DNA from 3 places in the Aeromonas sp. MR16 genome. Region 1 is predicted to be linked to each of the others. Evidence: predicted binding sites of a transcription regulator. Region 1 holds the regulator's gene; each other region holds the start of a gene.
The links. Region 1 encodes sigma-54, which starts transcription at its own class of promoters, with help from an activator protein. Its sites were predicted from a motif close to TGGCACNGTTTTNGCTT; they were not measured.

Region 1 (4,725 bases):
CCCGGATCGCCTCATCCAGTGACAGCTTGTTGCGCGACAAGGGGTGCAGCCGGCGACTCTCGCCATAGCGCTTGAGCAGGGTGGTGTTGTCGGCATCGAAGAAGAAGCTGGAGAACTCCACCCGCCCCTCGTTGCGTACTTGAGCCAGCAGGTTGTCCAGTTTATCAGGCTGGCTGGGCAGGTTGCGCACGTCTATGCTGACCGCCAGCTTGTCATACTGGCTCTCCACCGAGACGATCAGCTGGGGCAGCAGATTGACCGGCAAGTTATCCACGCAGTAGTACCCCAGATCCTCCAGCACCCTCAGGGCTACCGTCTTGCCGGAGCCCGAACGGCCGCTTACCACTATTAATTGCATCTTGTCCCCTCACGCCAACATGGCTGTGTCGTGCCCGGCATCAGGCCGAGGTCATGATCTGATAGAGCTCTTCATCGCTGGTCGCCTGGCGCAACTGACGGCAGACCGCCTTGTCGCCGAGCTTGGATGCCATCAGGGAAAGGGTCTTAAGATGCTGCTTGCACTCGCTTTCCGGCACCAGCAATGCAAACAGCAGGTCAACCGGTTGATTGTCGATGGAATCGAAAGGGATGGATTCGGAGAAGGTCATCAGCACGGCGGTCGGCGCGAAGGCGTCGTCGATCCGACCGTGGGGAATGGCAATACCGGCACCGATCCCGGTACTGCCCATTTTTTCCCGCGCCAGCAGGCTCTCGAACAGTACCTGACGGGAGGTGCCGAGGCGCTCTGCGGCCAACTCACTGATGATCTCGAGGGCGCGTTTCTTGCTGGTACAGGGGACCGCACTCTTGGTGCAGTCCCGACTCAGTATGTGTTCAAGTTGCATAGTTATTTTTGATTTAATTTATCTTTGTGCTTGATGATCTGCCGATCCAGTTTATCCAGCAGGGTATCAATCGCAGCATACATGTCGGCATGCTGCGAATTGGCGAACACCTCCCCCCCGCTGACATGCAGCTTGGCTTCGGCAATCTGGTTCAGTTTTTCGACGCTCAACACCACGTGTACGTTGTTGATATGGTCAAAGTGACGCTCGAGTTTGGCAAATTTGTTGTTCACATAATCACGCAGAGCTTCGGTAATCTCGACATGGTGTCCGGTCAGGTTAATTTGCATAACGTCTTCCTTTTGTTTGCCTAAACCAGGCGTTTGCGCTGATTCGATGGCGGGATCAACAAGGATTCACGGTACTTTGCGATCGTGCGTCTCGCCACCATAATACCCTGTTCGGCCAGCAAATCCGCGATCTTGCTATCACTAAGCGGTTTGGCAGGGTTCTCTGCCGTCACCAACTTTTTGATCAGGGCGCGAATTGCGGTCGATGAGCACTCCCCTCCTCCCTCCGTATTGACATGACTGGAGAAGAAAAACTTCAGTTCAAAAATGCCGCGGTGTGTGTGCATGTACTTCTGGGTCGTCACCCGTGAAATGGTCGACTCATGCATCTCCACCGCCTCGGCGATGTCGTTGAGCACCATGGGTTTCATGGCCTCCTCACCGTATTCGAAGAAGCCCTGCTGCTGCTCGACGATGCAGCTGGCCACCTTGAGCAGGGTGTCGTTGCGACTCTCCAGGCTCTTGATAAACCACTTCGCTTCCTGTAGGTGGGAGCGAATGAACTGGGTATCCGTGCTGCTGCGCGCGTTGCGGGCCATGGCCGCGTAGGCCTCGTTGACGCGAATGCGCGGCGCCGAATCCGGATTGAGCTCCACCACCCACTTGTTGCCCTTCTTGATCACGGACACGTCCGGGATCACGTATTGAGATTCGCTCTGGATGATGCCGTTGCCGGGCCTTGGTTCCAGTTGCTGGATGAGATCCAGCACCTCCTTGAGGTCGCTCTCCTTGAGCTTGGTCTTGCGGGCCAGGGTGCGATAATCGCGATTGCCGAGCAAGTCCATGTACTCGCTGATCACCTCCCTCGCCTCATTGAGCCAGGGCAGATCGGCCGAATACTGGCCAAGCTGGATCAGCAGACACTCCTGGACCGACCGGGCCGCAATGCCGATCGGATCGAAATGCTGCACCCGCTTGAGCACGGCCTCAACCTCATCCAGTTCGACTTCTACCTCATCGCTGCTGACTGCAGCCTGAATATCCTCGAGGGAGACGGTCAGATAACCGGAGTCGTCGATGGCGTCGATGATGGCGAGGGCGATGGCGGCGTCCAGATCGCTGAACGGCGTCAGCCGCATCTGCCACAGCAGATAGTCCTGCAGGTTTTCGGTGGTTTCCCCCTGATAGACGCTGTCTTCCCCATCGTGGATGGGGCCTGCGCTCTGGGCTGTGCCGGCCGAATAGACATCGTCCCAGGTGGTATCCACCGGCAGCTCGTCCGGCATCTTGTCCTGCGCCATGGCATCGCTGGAGTCGAGTTGACTGGCGTCGGGCACCTCTGTCGGGTTGGTTTCCTGCGCCTCGTTCTCCTCTTGCTCCAGCAAGGGGTTACTGTCGAGCGCTTGCTGAATTTCCTGCTGGAGTTCCAGCGTGGAGAGCTGGAGCAGACGAATCGCTTGTTGTAATTGTGGCGTCATGGTCAGTGACTGACCGAGGCGCAACTGTAATGTCGGCTTCATCTACGTCGGGATATCCTTATGTTCAGCGAGGCAGTCACCTAACAAAAATGAGGGATGCCCCCTTACTATAGACTGAATTGATCGCCCAAATAGACGCGCTTGACCTGCTCATCGGCGAGGATATCGACCGGAGCGCCTTCGGCAATCATCTTGCCATGGCTGACGATATAGGCCTTCTCGCACACATCCAGCGTCTCTCTGACGTTGTGGTCGGTGATCAATACACCCAGCCCCCGCTCTTTCAGATGTTGGATGATCTTCTTGATATCTATCACTGAAATAGGATCAACACCTGCGAAAGGCTCATCAAGCAGGATAAATCTCGGTTCTGCCGCCAGGGCGCGCGCGATCTCGACCCGCCGCCGCTCGCCACCGGACAGGCTCTGCCCCAGGCTGTCGCGGATATGAGTGATGTTGAACTCTTCCAGCAGCTGCTCGACCTTGTCTTCCCGCTCTTCGCTGCTCAAGCCCTTGCGAGTCTGCATGACCCCCATCAGGTTATCGAACACCGACAGACGGCGGAAGATCGAGGCCTCCTGCGGCAGATAGCCGATGCCGTTGCGGGCCCGGATGTGCATGGGTTGCAGGCTGATGTCCTGATCGTCGATGGTGATGAGGCCGGCATCCCGTTGCACCAGGCCCACGATCATGTAGAAGGAGGTGGTCTTGCCCGCCCCGTTCGGGCCGAGCAGCCCCACGATCTGACCGGTACCCACTTCCAGGCTCACGTCGCTGACGACCATGCGGCGCTTGTAGCTCTTCTGCAGGCCAACTGCTTTTAACACTGCCATGGCTCGTTTCCTACTTCTTCTGATCGGCGGGCTTGTCGAAGTTTTCTATCTGATCCGGCAGGAACACCGTCTTGACGCGCTGGGCCGGGCCCTTGCTCTCGGCAATCATCTTCTGGGTGACGATGTCATAGCGGATCAGATCCCCGTTGACCTGGCTGTCTTCCTGCTTGAGCTGGCCGTTACCGGTGATGGTGACCTGCCGGTTCTTCAGCTCGTAACGGATGCTGTTGCCATGGGCGTTGACCGGCTTGCCGTTGTCCAGCACCTGGAAGAAGGTGGCGGGGTTGCCATAGGCGGTCATCACCTCGGCGCCCTTTTCGCCGGAGCGGATCACCACCACCTTGTCGGCCTTAATCTTGATGGAGCCCTGAGTGATGATCACATCCTCACTGAAGGTGATGCGGTTGTCCTGCATCTCGGCCACTTGCTTGACCGCATCCACGTAGACTTTCTGGGTGAAGTCGGATTCTTTGGCATTCACAACACCGCACAACAGCAGGGCGGCGAGGGCCAGATTAACGTTTTTCATTGAAATAAGTGGCATGGCCTTTATCCAGTAATTCGAAATATTTACGACCAAGGTGGCCCTTGAGGCCAACCCCTTCGGTCTGGAACTCCTGACCGACGATACTGATGTGCTGGTTGCTTCTCACGTCCTGGGTCACCAGATCCATCTCCAGATAAGGAGTATCCAATGTGGAGATGAAGGAGGCAGGCAACAAGCCATCCAGATGCACCTTGTCGCGCAGGATCACGTTATCATCGGTATTGAGCACGCCGGTCTGCGCCGTCACCTTCCATTCGGCTTCTCCCTGCTCATCGAACAGGTAGATCACCGGCTTGTCGAAGGTCGCCTGCTCGAGGATCTGGAAATACTCGGCAAATTCCGACTCCAGCCGCTCGGTCCGCCTGCCTTGCTCGTTGAAGCGGGTGGTGACCAGATTCTTGGCGGTGAAGTCCGGCTGATAGTTCTCGACCTTGGTGGTCGGCTCCGGCGCCAGCTCGATGTCACCGAGCTGCCAGGCCGCCAGCGCCACCAGGAACAGCAGACCGAACAGCAGTGTCTGCTTGTTCATACGGACGCCTCGGGCTGGTAATCGCCAAGCCCCTGCGCCTGCAAGATGAGATCGCACACCTCACGCACCGCACCGACACCCCCGCCGAGGCGGGTGACCAGATCGGCGCGCGCCAGCACCAGTGGGTGAGCATCCGCCACCGCGATACCGAGGCCGCAGGCCGCCATCACCGGCAGATCGATGGTGTCATCCCCCATGTAGGCCGCCTGCGATGCCTCCAGACCCAGCCTGGTCAGCAAGGCCTCGAAGTGGGGCAACTTCTG
Region 2 (4,725 bases), on a different contig from region 1:
GCATCAACGGCCGCTATCTGGCGCTGCGGGACTATCTGGATTATCGGCATGGCGGTGCCTATGCGGTACGCCTGGGCAGCGGTGAGTGCGACGACGGCTTCTGCGGCATGACGGATGGTCGCGACTGGTACCGCTGGCTGCTGAAGAAACACAGCACCACCAACATGACGCCGGAGGAGGTGCATGAGCTGGGGCTGAGCGAGGTGGATCGGATCTTCGGCGCCATGGTCAAGGTGTGCCACACCGTCGGCCAGTGCGACAGCGAGGAGGTGGCCAAGAGCAAGCAGAGCGGCCAGATCTACGCCTTCTTCCGCTATCTGAACGAGCCGGGCTTCTTCTACCAGAATCCGCTGTCGGCCTGGTCTGCCGGCCTCAATCCGGGCAACGCGGCCGGGGCTGCGCTGAGCGAGCCGCAGCAACAGGCGCTGGCCGAGCATGAGCGGGCGCTGCGGGAGTACAACGCCTTCAAGAGCAAGGCGGCGCTGGTGCTGCCGGACTTCTTCGATGCCGAGCGCACCATTCCCAAGCTGGATTACGAGGTGGTGCCCGTCGCCTACGGGGATGCGCCCTACGGCGGGGTCGCCTGGTATCAGGATGGCAATCCCCAGACCGGTCGCAAGGGGCAGTTCTTCCTCAACACCTACTACCCCTATGGCCTGCAGAGCTGGAACATCAGCACCTTGCTGGCCCACGAGGGGGCGCCCGGCCACCACTTCCAGATCACCATAGCCCAGGAGCTGGCGGCCAAGGATCCCGACTTCCCGCTGTACGTGGCGAACGCCTCCTACACCGCCTATGCGGAAGGCTGGGCGCTCTACACCGAGTATCTGGCGGATCACGACTTGGGGCTCTATCAGGGGCGCGGTCTCTACGACCCTGCGGTGGGGGATGTGAAGGTCGAGGGCTCCCCCGCCTTCAACAACCAGCTGCAGTACTTCGGTCGCCTCAACGAGGAGATGCTCAGAGCCATGCGACTGGTGGTGGACACCGGCATCCACTGGTATGGCTGGAGCCACGACAGGGCCATCGGCTACATGCAGGAGAACTCGGCGCTGGGGGCGGGAGACATCAGCTCGGAGGTGCCGCGCTACATGGCCTACACCGGCCAAGCCACCTCCTACAAGGCGGGTCAGCTGGCCCTGATCCGGATGCGGGAATCCGCCGAGCAGGCCCTGGGCGGCAGTTTCGATCTCAAGGCCTTCCACCACCAGGTGCTGGAATACGGCATGCTGCCCATCTCGGTGCTGGAGCAGAAGAACCGGCAGTGGATAGAAGAGTCGAAGTGATCACAGATACGGCGCCCGGCAAGGCAGCGGGCGCCGCTTTCGATTAGGATACGACTCAATTTCCTTCACATTGCTACGGAAGACTTCCATGGAACTGATTGCACGTGAGATGGCCCCCCACAAGCGGGTTGCCCTGGTGGCTCACGACAACATGAAAACCCCCTTGCTGAACTGGGTGCTGCGCCGCAAGGAGGAGCTCAAGCTCCACCACCTCTATGCGACCGGCACCACGGGCACCCTGCTCGGCAAACAGGCACAGTTGCCCATCACCTGCCTCTTCTCCGGCCCCATGGGCGGCGACCAGCAGCTCGGCGCCCTGATCGCCGAGGGCAAGATCGACGTGATGATCTTCTTCTGGGATCCCCTCAATGCCGCGGCCCACGATCCGGATGTGAAGGCGCTGTTGCGTCTGGCGGCGGTGTGGAACATCCCGGTCGCCACCAACGAGGCGACCGCAGACTTCATCATGGACAGCCCGCACATGCAGCGCGCCTTCAGCATACAGGTGCCGGACTACGCCGGTTACCTCAAGGCACGCACCGAGTAACCAGCGCCAGACAGCAAAGAGCCGGACACATAGTCCGGCTCTGTTTATTTCAGGATGACGACAGGCTTAGCGCTGGAGGCTCTTCTGGGCGAACTTGGGCCTGGCGTTCATGATCTGCTCCACCTGCTCGTCGCTCATCTTGCCACGGGAGAGCCCCAACACCTTGTAGGTGAGCAGCGGCCGCGCCGGCAGGGCGATCATCAGGGCGCGGATCTGGTTCTCGTCCTCTTTCTCACGCACCGGCTTGCCGTAGGCATAGGTCAGCACCCCGGCATCCATCAGGTTTTTGACGGCGGGCTCGGTGATCGGCAAGTTTATGACGCTTTTACGCTGCAGCACGAACTCGCGCAGCACCGCCTTCTCGTTGAAATCGAGGAAGCCGATCATCTGGGCCAGCAGCCCCTGCTGACGGCGGGACTGCCACTCGTCACAGGCCCACTCCCAGGCGATCAGGAAACCCTGGCTGCAGAAGTAGGAGATGGCGATCAGCATGCCAACCCCGAGCCAGGCGGCATGTACCGTGGCCCACTGGCTGACGGCCCCCTTCATCAGGCCGGCCGGAAACAGCAAGATGATGCTGCAGCAGAGCAGCAACCAGACCATGAGCCAGTTGAGGCGGTTCAGCTGATAGAAATGTTGGATCCACCGTTTCATCGTTCATCCTTCCCAGAGCATTGTGGACAGTACTCAGCTGATAGCAATCGCTGTGCCAATGCGCAGCTAAGGTGGGCAAGGAAACAGACCGGGCGTTACATCCCCTTACAACTTGTTGATCCCATTATTATTAATTTCCCTTGTGAGACGGCCACCGGGTTGGTAAAAAACCTGCACTGTCATTGGGGAGTAGCAACCCGCCCGTGATCCGGGCAGGGCTCATGTCAACATTCTTGGATCTGCCGATCCATGGCATGAGCGGCGATAGCATCTATCGCTCTGCAAGACCTTTGGCCTCGATATGCTAGCCAGCCAGGCGAGCCGTATCGGGTCCATCGGTTGTTCTGCTCGCCTGGCGGTTGCCCATCATGCCGATCACCCTGCTGTTGTTCCTGCTCTCCGCCGTCACCATCTATCTCGCCTGCGAATATTTCGTCAACGGCATCGAGTGGACCGGTCATCACCTCAAATTATCCCAGAGCGCCACCGGCTCCCTGCTTGCCGCCCTCGGCACGGCGTTGCCGGAGTGCATCGTCACCCTGAGCGCCCTGCTGATGGGGGATACCTCTGCTCAGCAACAGATCGGGATAGGCGCCGCCCTCGGCGGTCCGCTGGTGCTCTCCACCCTGGGTTATGCCGCCGTCGGCCTGACCCTGCTGCTCTGCCTGAACCCTGACCAGAGGGTCATAGATAACGAGGTACAACGCGCCATAGGCCGGGATCAACGCTGGTTTGCCGGCATCTTCCTGGTGGCGGTGGCGCTCGGCATGGTGACCCTCACCGGCAAGGCCTGGCTGGCGCCGCTGTTCGTGCTGATCTATCTGGTCTATGTGCGGCGTGAGCTGAGGCAGACCGACAGCCATGAGGTCTCGTTGCCGGCCCCCCTCAAGCTGGATCCCGGGGCCAGGATCCCGGCGCGCGGCAAGGTGTTGCTGCAGACCCTGGGGGCGCTGCTGGCGGTGACGCTGGCGGCTCAACTCTTTGTTCATCAGCTGGAGAGCATGGGCGAACTGCTCGGCCTCTCCCCCGCCTTGGCGGCCCTGTTGCTGAGTCCGGTGGCGACCGAGATGCCGGAGCTGATGAACGTGCTGATCTGGGTGCGCCAGGGCAAGAACCGGCTGGCGCTGGCCAACATCTCCGGCGCCATGATGATCCAGGGCACCATTCCCAAGGCGTTCTGCCTGCTGTTCACCCCCTGGCTGCTGGACAGCACCATGCTGGTCTCCTCGCTGGTGACCCTGCTGGCGGTGGTGTTGCTGTGGTGGGGCTTTCGCCGGGGGAGGATGACGGCGGCCAGGCTGGCCTGGGTGGGGCTTATCTATCTCGCTTTCTGTGGCTGGCTGGGGGTGAGCTGAGGGCACGCTGGTTTGTGTGCATGACGCCATGAGAAAGGGCAGGATGAGATCCTGCCCTTGTTTATTTTCATGGGGTTATGTCAGCCCCTGAGCCCCGGGATCAAAACTCCTTGAACCAGCGCTGGATCTGCTTGGGATCCTTGCTCTGGGTCAGGGAGAGCATCAGCAGGATGCGCGCCTTCTGCGGGTTCAGGGTGCCTGCGGCCACGAAGCCGTACTTGGCGTCGTCGATCTCGGCGTCCAGGGTGGTGGCGCCGGTCGGCACGCGGGCAGAGCGCACCACCCGGATGCCGTCCTCGCTCGCCTTGGCCAGGGTATCGAACAGGCTGTGGTAGAGATTGCCGTTGCCCACCCCGGCGCTGACGATGCCGTCAAACTTGGCATCCACCAGGGCCTTGGCCGGCAGATCGCTGGCGTTGGCATAGTTGTAGACGATGCCCACCTGGGGCAGCTTGTCGAGCTTGCTCACGTCGAACGGGGTCTTGCTGGTGTGCAGGCGAGCCGGGCTGCGCTGGTAGTCGATCTTGCCGTTGTGGATATAGCCGAGCGGGCCGAAGTTCGGGGCCGCGAAGGTCTGCACCCCGGTGGTGTTGGTCTTGGTGACGTCACGGGCATCCAGCACGGTGTCGTTCATGGCGACCATGACGCCACGGCCCTTGGAGCTCGGATCCGAGGCGGTGACCACGGCGTTGTAGAGATTCAGCGGACCGTCGGCACTCATGGCGGTGGAGGGACGCATGGCGCCAACCAGCACCACCGGCTTGTCGCTCTTGACGGTGAGGTTCAGGAAGTAGGCGGTCTCTTCCATGGTGTCGGTGCCGTGGGTGATGACGATGCCATCCACGTCATCCTTGGCCAGCAGCTCATTCACCCGTTTGGCCAG
Region 3 (4,725 bases), on a different contig from region 1:
CTTGTCGAATGAAATTGCCATAGCGCACCTCCTGCTTCACGAATGTTTAGCAAGAGGTGTGCCAAAGGGGGATTAGAAGGGATTATTTGATCTTGTAGACGATGCCGGGGTTGCAGCGGATCATCTCGAACTTGTCGGTGAGACCAGCAAGGGACTCCGAGGCCCCCAGCATCAGATAGCCACCGGGATTGAGGCTGCTGGCGAACTGGTTGAGGATCTTGGACTTCACCTCGGGCGCAAAGTAGATGAGCACGTTGCGGCAGAAGATGATGTCGAACTTGCCGAGCAGGCTGTAGCTCTCCAGCAGGTTCAGCGGTCGGAAGCTGGTCAATTTTCTGACACGCTCCGATACCCGCATCTTGTTGTCACCATGGGCCTCGAAGAACAACCGCTTGCGCTCGGGGGACAAGCCGCGCGCCAGCGCCAGGCTGTCATAGACCCCCTCCTTGCACTGGTTGAGCATGGTGCTGGAGATATCGGTCCCCACTATCTGCACCCCGCCCGGCAAGGTACCCGGCCGCTTGACCTGCTGCTCCAGCGCCGTCATGGCGATGGAGTAAGGCTCCTGCCCGGAGGAAGAGGCGGCGGACCAGATCTTGATGGGACGGCCGCTCTTGCCAAGTTCCGGGAAAATCTTATCGCTCAGCAGCTGAAACGGGTAGGTATCGCGAAACCACAGAGTCTCGTTGGTGGTCATGGCGTCAATCACGGCCATCTTCAGATCCCGTTCGCGCACGTTCATCGCCCGGGTCACCAGTTCAGACAGACTCTCGATACCAAACTGAGTCATCAAGGGCGACAGACGGCTCTTGACCAGATACTGTTTGTTGTCACCCAGCACTATGCCGCTCTGCAGCGCCAGAAAATGGCTGAATTGTTTGTATAAGTCGTCCGACAGTGTCTTCATGCAGTTTTTTCTTCTTTATTAGAGAGCGCCTTGTACGGCCTTGGCCAATTCATCAGGCTGGAATTTGGCAATGAAATTGTTCGCGCCAACCTTCTGTACCATGGCCTGATTGAACACCCCGCTGAGGGAGGTGTGCAGGATAACATGCAACTCCTTGAGCGCGGGATTGTTGCGGATCTCCGCCGTGAAGGTGTACCCGTCCATCTCCGGCATCTCGATGTCGGAGATGACCAGCGCAATCTGATCCTTGATGGGACCCAGCTTGGCCATCTCCAGCAGCATGTTGAGCGCCTCGCGCCCGTCTTTGGCCAGCACACACTGCACCCCGATCGCCTCCAGCGCCCGCTGCACCTGCTTGCGCGCCACCGAGGAGTCATCGGCGACCAACACCGGACGCCCGTGAGGATTGCGCTCCACGCTGGCTTCCACCAGCTCGGCACTCACCTCGGTGGAGACCGGCGAGATCTCGTTGAGGATGCGCTCCACGTCCAGGATTTCCACCAACTCGCCGTCCACCTCGGTGACCGCCGTCATGTAGTTGATGCGACCGGCCCCCTTGGGAGGCGGCAGGATGGACTCCCAGTTCATGTTGATGATGCGCTCGACCGATTGCACCAGGAACCCCTGAATGGATCTGTTGTACTCGGAGATGATGATGAAGCACTTGGAAATATCCTGGATCGGGCGATTGCCCATCGCCATGCTGAGATCGATCACCGAGATGGTCTGGCCACGGATATGGGCCACACCGCGAATGCAGGAGTTGAGTTTGGGCATGACGGTCAAGGGGGGGCATTGCAGCACCTCACGCACCTTGAACACGTTGATGCCAAATCTTTGACGTCCGTTGAGACGAAACAACAGTAACTCCAGTCGGTTTTGTCCCACCAGCTGGGTCCGTTGGTTGACCGAGTCCAAAATACTCGCCATAAACACTCCCTAAAAACGCTTGGCACTGATCGTGCATATGTCGCTGCATGCGGGTTGGCTTGCGTCAGACGATCGATGTCTCGGCAACCAAATTCAGCAGCAAGCATAGTTAACTACGGTGGTATACGTGATCAACTTATCGACCGGCAAGCAAAAATGATTAGTAGACTTTTCCTGATCTTACTGCCGTTTTGCGGCCTCTCTCACGCCATGGCGTCCGAGGTCACCCAATACCTGCAGGAACAGGCGCAGGCGTTCGTTCTCGGCCAGCTGGACATCCCCCTCGATGCCCAGGCCGAGGTCAAGGCCGCGGCCATCGATGAGCGGCTCCCCCTCAACCGCTGCGAGGATGGCCTGACCATCTCCTTCCCCGCCAGGATGGAGATCCGCCGCAACACCACCGTCTATCTTAAGTGCGGATCGGCGCAGCCCTGGGATCTCTACCTGCCGGTGCGGGTCAGCATCCAGAAGCCCTATGTCACAGTCGCTACCCCGGTGGCCAAGGGCGACATCCTCAGTGAGTCCATGCTGACCCTGGCCTATCAGGACCAGACCCTGGTCCGTGGCGACTATCTGAGCGATCCGGCCCCCCTCATCGGCGCACGCAGCAAGCGTGAACTGAAACCGGGTCAACCCGTTCGGCTCACCCAGGTCTGTGTGGTGTGCAAAGGAGACGAGGTGACTCTCCTCGCCGAAAATAGCAGCATGCAGATCAAAACCATGGCCCGAGCCTTGCAAGATGGCAGCTTCGGAGACATGATCAGGCTAGTTAACATTCGCTCGGGCAGACAGGTACAGGGCACCGTCAGTGCCGTTGGTTCCGTGGTGGTCACATTTTGATTATTTTGTTAATGCTTCGATTTTTTTTCTAAAGTTCTGACCACCGTCACCGATAAACAGATAAGCGAACAGCAAAGCAGACGAAGGTAAAGCGTATGGCTATCAACAATATCAACAACTTGGCAAACAGCAGGTTGCAAAATAACGCAACCAGTCAGGGTGTGGCCAGCAAGTCTACGACCTCGGCCGAAGGCAACCGCGCGGCAACCGTCAAGACTGACTCTGTCTCCTTGACCAATGAGGCGCAGCAATTGCAACAGATGCAGAAGACCCTCAACACCGCCTCCACCGGTAATGATAGCCGCGTCGAAAGCCTGAAGAAGGCCGTGGCCAGTGGGGAATACAAGGTCGACAGCGCCGCCGTGGCCAAGAAGATGTTCAGTTTTGAAGCCGATCTGGATAAACGGCTCGGATGATGGATCTGCCTTCGCTGCTGCACGCCCAAGACGAATACCTCTCCCAGATGCAAGGCTTGCTGGCGGAGGAGTTTGACCTGCTCAAACAACACCAGGCCCTGGCCTTGCCGGCGCTGACCGATCGCAAGCAGCAACTGCTGCTGGCTATCGAGACCCTGGACAAGAGTCTGGCCGAGCTGCCCGATCTGCAGCAACGGCTCGCTGCCTTCCCGGCACAGATGCAGGCATTGCAAGCCAAGCTGGACGCCTGCCAGGAGCAAAACAACCTCAATGGTCGACTGCTCGAGCTCAGCATCATCTCCAACCGCCGCCTTGCCAGTTTTCTCAGCAAGCTGCGCGACAGAAATTCCCTGACCTACGACGCCAAGGGCAACACCCGCTCCGGCACCCGCTCCCTGGGTATCAAGGCCTGATCCTTTCCCCTCTTTGTATCCGCGTATCCGCTAGCCTTTCACAACACCAGCCGCATCAGCTCGGCGCCATCGGCGCAGGCATGAATGCGCAGCATCCCCTCCTCATAACAGCCATAGCTGGCCGCCCAGTCCCCCCGCGGAAAACAGATGGATCCCGGATTCACCAGCACCAGATCCCCTTCCCGCTGCAGCACGGGGACATGGGTATGGCCGCTGATAAACAGGCTGCCCGCCGGCAGGGGCACCTCGCCTGGGCGGTAGAGGTGGCCGTGGCTGACGAACCAGCGCCGCCCGTCCACCAGCAGCTGGTTGTAAGGCGCGGTGATGGGGAAATCGAGCAGCATCTGATCCACTTCCGAATCACAGTTGCCCCGCACCGCCATGATGCGGGGGGCCAGCTGATTGAGCCGCTCGGCCACCGCCGCGGGCGCATAGCCTGCCGGTACCGGATTGCGCGGGCCGTGATTGAGCAGATCCCCGAGCAGCAGGTAGTGATCCGGCTGCCAGGGGGCGAGCCGCGCCAACACCTGCTCCAGGGCATCCAGACTGCCGTGCACATCGGAAACAATGGCTATCTTCATCCCGCTTTCCTCATGGCTGACTGAAATAGAGATCCTTGGTGGCGATCGCCCCCTTCAGGTTGCGGCTGGGCAGGCCGCGCAGGCTGGGATCCACCAGCCGCATCTGGTTGTAGTGATAGACAGGAATGGCCGGCATCTCCTCCATCAGCAACTGCTCGGCCTGATGGTAGAGCCCGGTCCGGGTGGTCCCGTTCAGGGTATCCGCCGCTTGTTGCAACAGCCCATCGAAGGCCGGGTTGCAGTAGCCGCTCTCGTTCTGGGGATCCTGGCAGCGGAAACTGTTGAGCATGGAGGAAGGCTCAACATAATCACCAAACAAAAACGAGCGAGCCAGCATGAAATCTCCGCTGTCTTTCGCCACCTGGTAGGCGTTCCACTCCATGTTATTGAGCTCCACCGTCACCCCCAGCGGCTTCCACATGGCCGCCACCGCCAGCGCCAGCTTCTTGTGGTTCTCCGAGGTGTTGTAGGTCAGCGTCAGCTTGAGAGGATGGGCGCTGTTGTAACCCGCCGCCGCAAGCAATGCGACCGCCTTGGCAAGCCGGGTCGGTTGATCCAGCGAGGACAACCCGGAGCCGAGCTCCTCATAACCCGGCATGGCGGGCAGCAGAGACCAGGCGGCGAGCTCCCCCTGGCCA

Region 2: MM194_RS02815 (superinfection exclusion B family protein) is a predicted target of sigma-54. The motif match lies at 2,529-2,545, and genes of this name have one in related genera.
Region 3: flgA (flagellar basal body P-ring formation chaperone FlgA) is a predicted target of sigma-54. The motif match lies at 1,858-1,874, and genes of this name have one in related genera.

The regions. Positions count from the first base shown of each region.
Region 1 is NZ_JAKZFK010000042.1:6,205-10,929, reverse strand. Features, by position in the region: gene rapZ (RNase adapter RapZ) at 1-358, opposite strand, end outside; gene ptsN (PTS IIA-like nitrogen regulatory protein PtsN) at 399-845, opposite strand; gene hpf (ribosome hibernation promoting factor) at 848-1,135, opposite strand; gene MM194_RS20155 (RNA polymerase factor sigma-54) at 1,156-2,595, opposite strand; gene lptB (LPS export ABC transporter ATP-binding protein) at 2,661-3,386, opposite strand; gene lptA (lipopolysaccharide transport periplasmic protein LptA) at 3,397-3,915, opposite strand; gene lptC (LPS export ABC transporter periplasmic protein LptC) at 3,902-4,462, opposite strand; gene kdsC (3-deoxy-manno-octulosonate-8-phosphatase KdsC) at 4,459-4,725, opposite strand, start outside.
Region 2 is NZ_JAKZFK010000002.1:84,811-89,535, reverse strand. Features, by position in the region: gene MM194_RS02825 (DUF885 domain-containing protein) at 1-1,286, shown strand, start outside; gene MM194_RS02820 (methylglyoxal synthase) at 1,375-1,833, shown strand; gene MM194_RS02815 (superinfection exclusion B family protein) at 1,900-2,487, opposite strand; yybP-ykoY riboswitch at 2,658-2,766, shown strand; gene MM194_RS02810 (sodium:calcium antiporter) at 2,856-3,842, shown strand; gene ansB (L-asparaginase 2) at 3,943-4,725, opposite strand, start outside.
Region 3 is NZ_JAKZFK010000007.1:119,726-124,450, forward strand. Features, by position in the region: gene flgB (flagellar basal body rod protein FlgB) at 1-21, opposite strand, end outside; gene MM194_RS07895 (protein-glutamate O-methyltransferase) at 83-907, opposite strand; gene MM194_RS07900 (chemotaxis protein CheV) at 926-1,837, opposite strand; gene flgA (flagellar basal body P-ring formation chaperone FlgA) at 2,072-2,677, shown strand; gene flgM (flagellar biosynthesis anti-sigma factor FlgM) at 2,773-3,093, shown strand; gene MM194_RS07915 (flagellar protein FlgN) at 3,090-3,506, shown strand; gene yfcE (phosphodiesterase) at 3,545-4,087, opposite strand; gene MM194_RS07925 (peptide ABC transporter substrate-binding protein) at 4,098-4,725, opposite strand, start outside.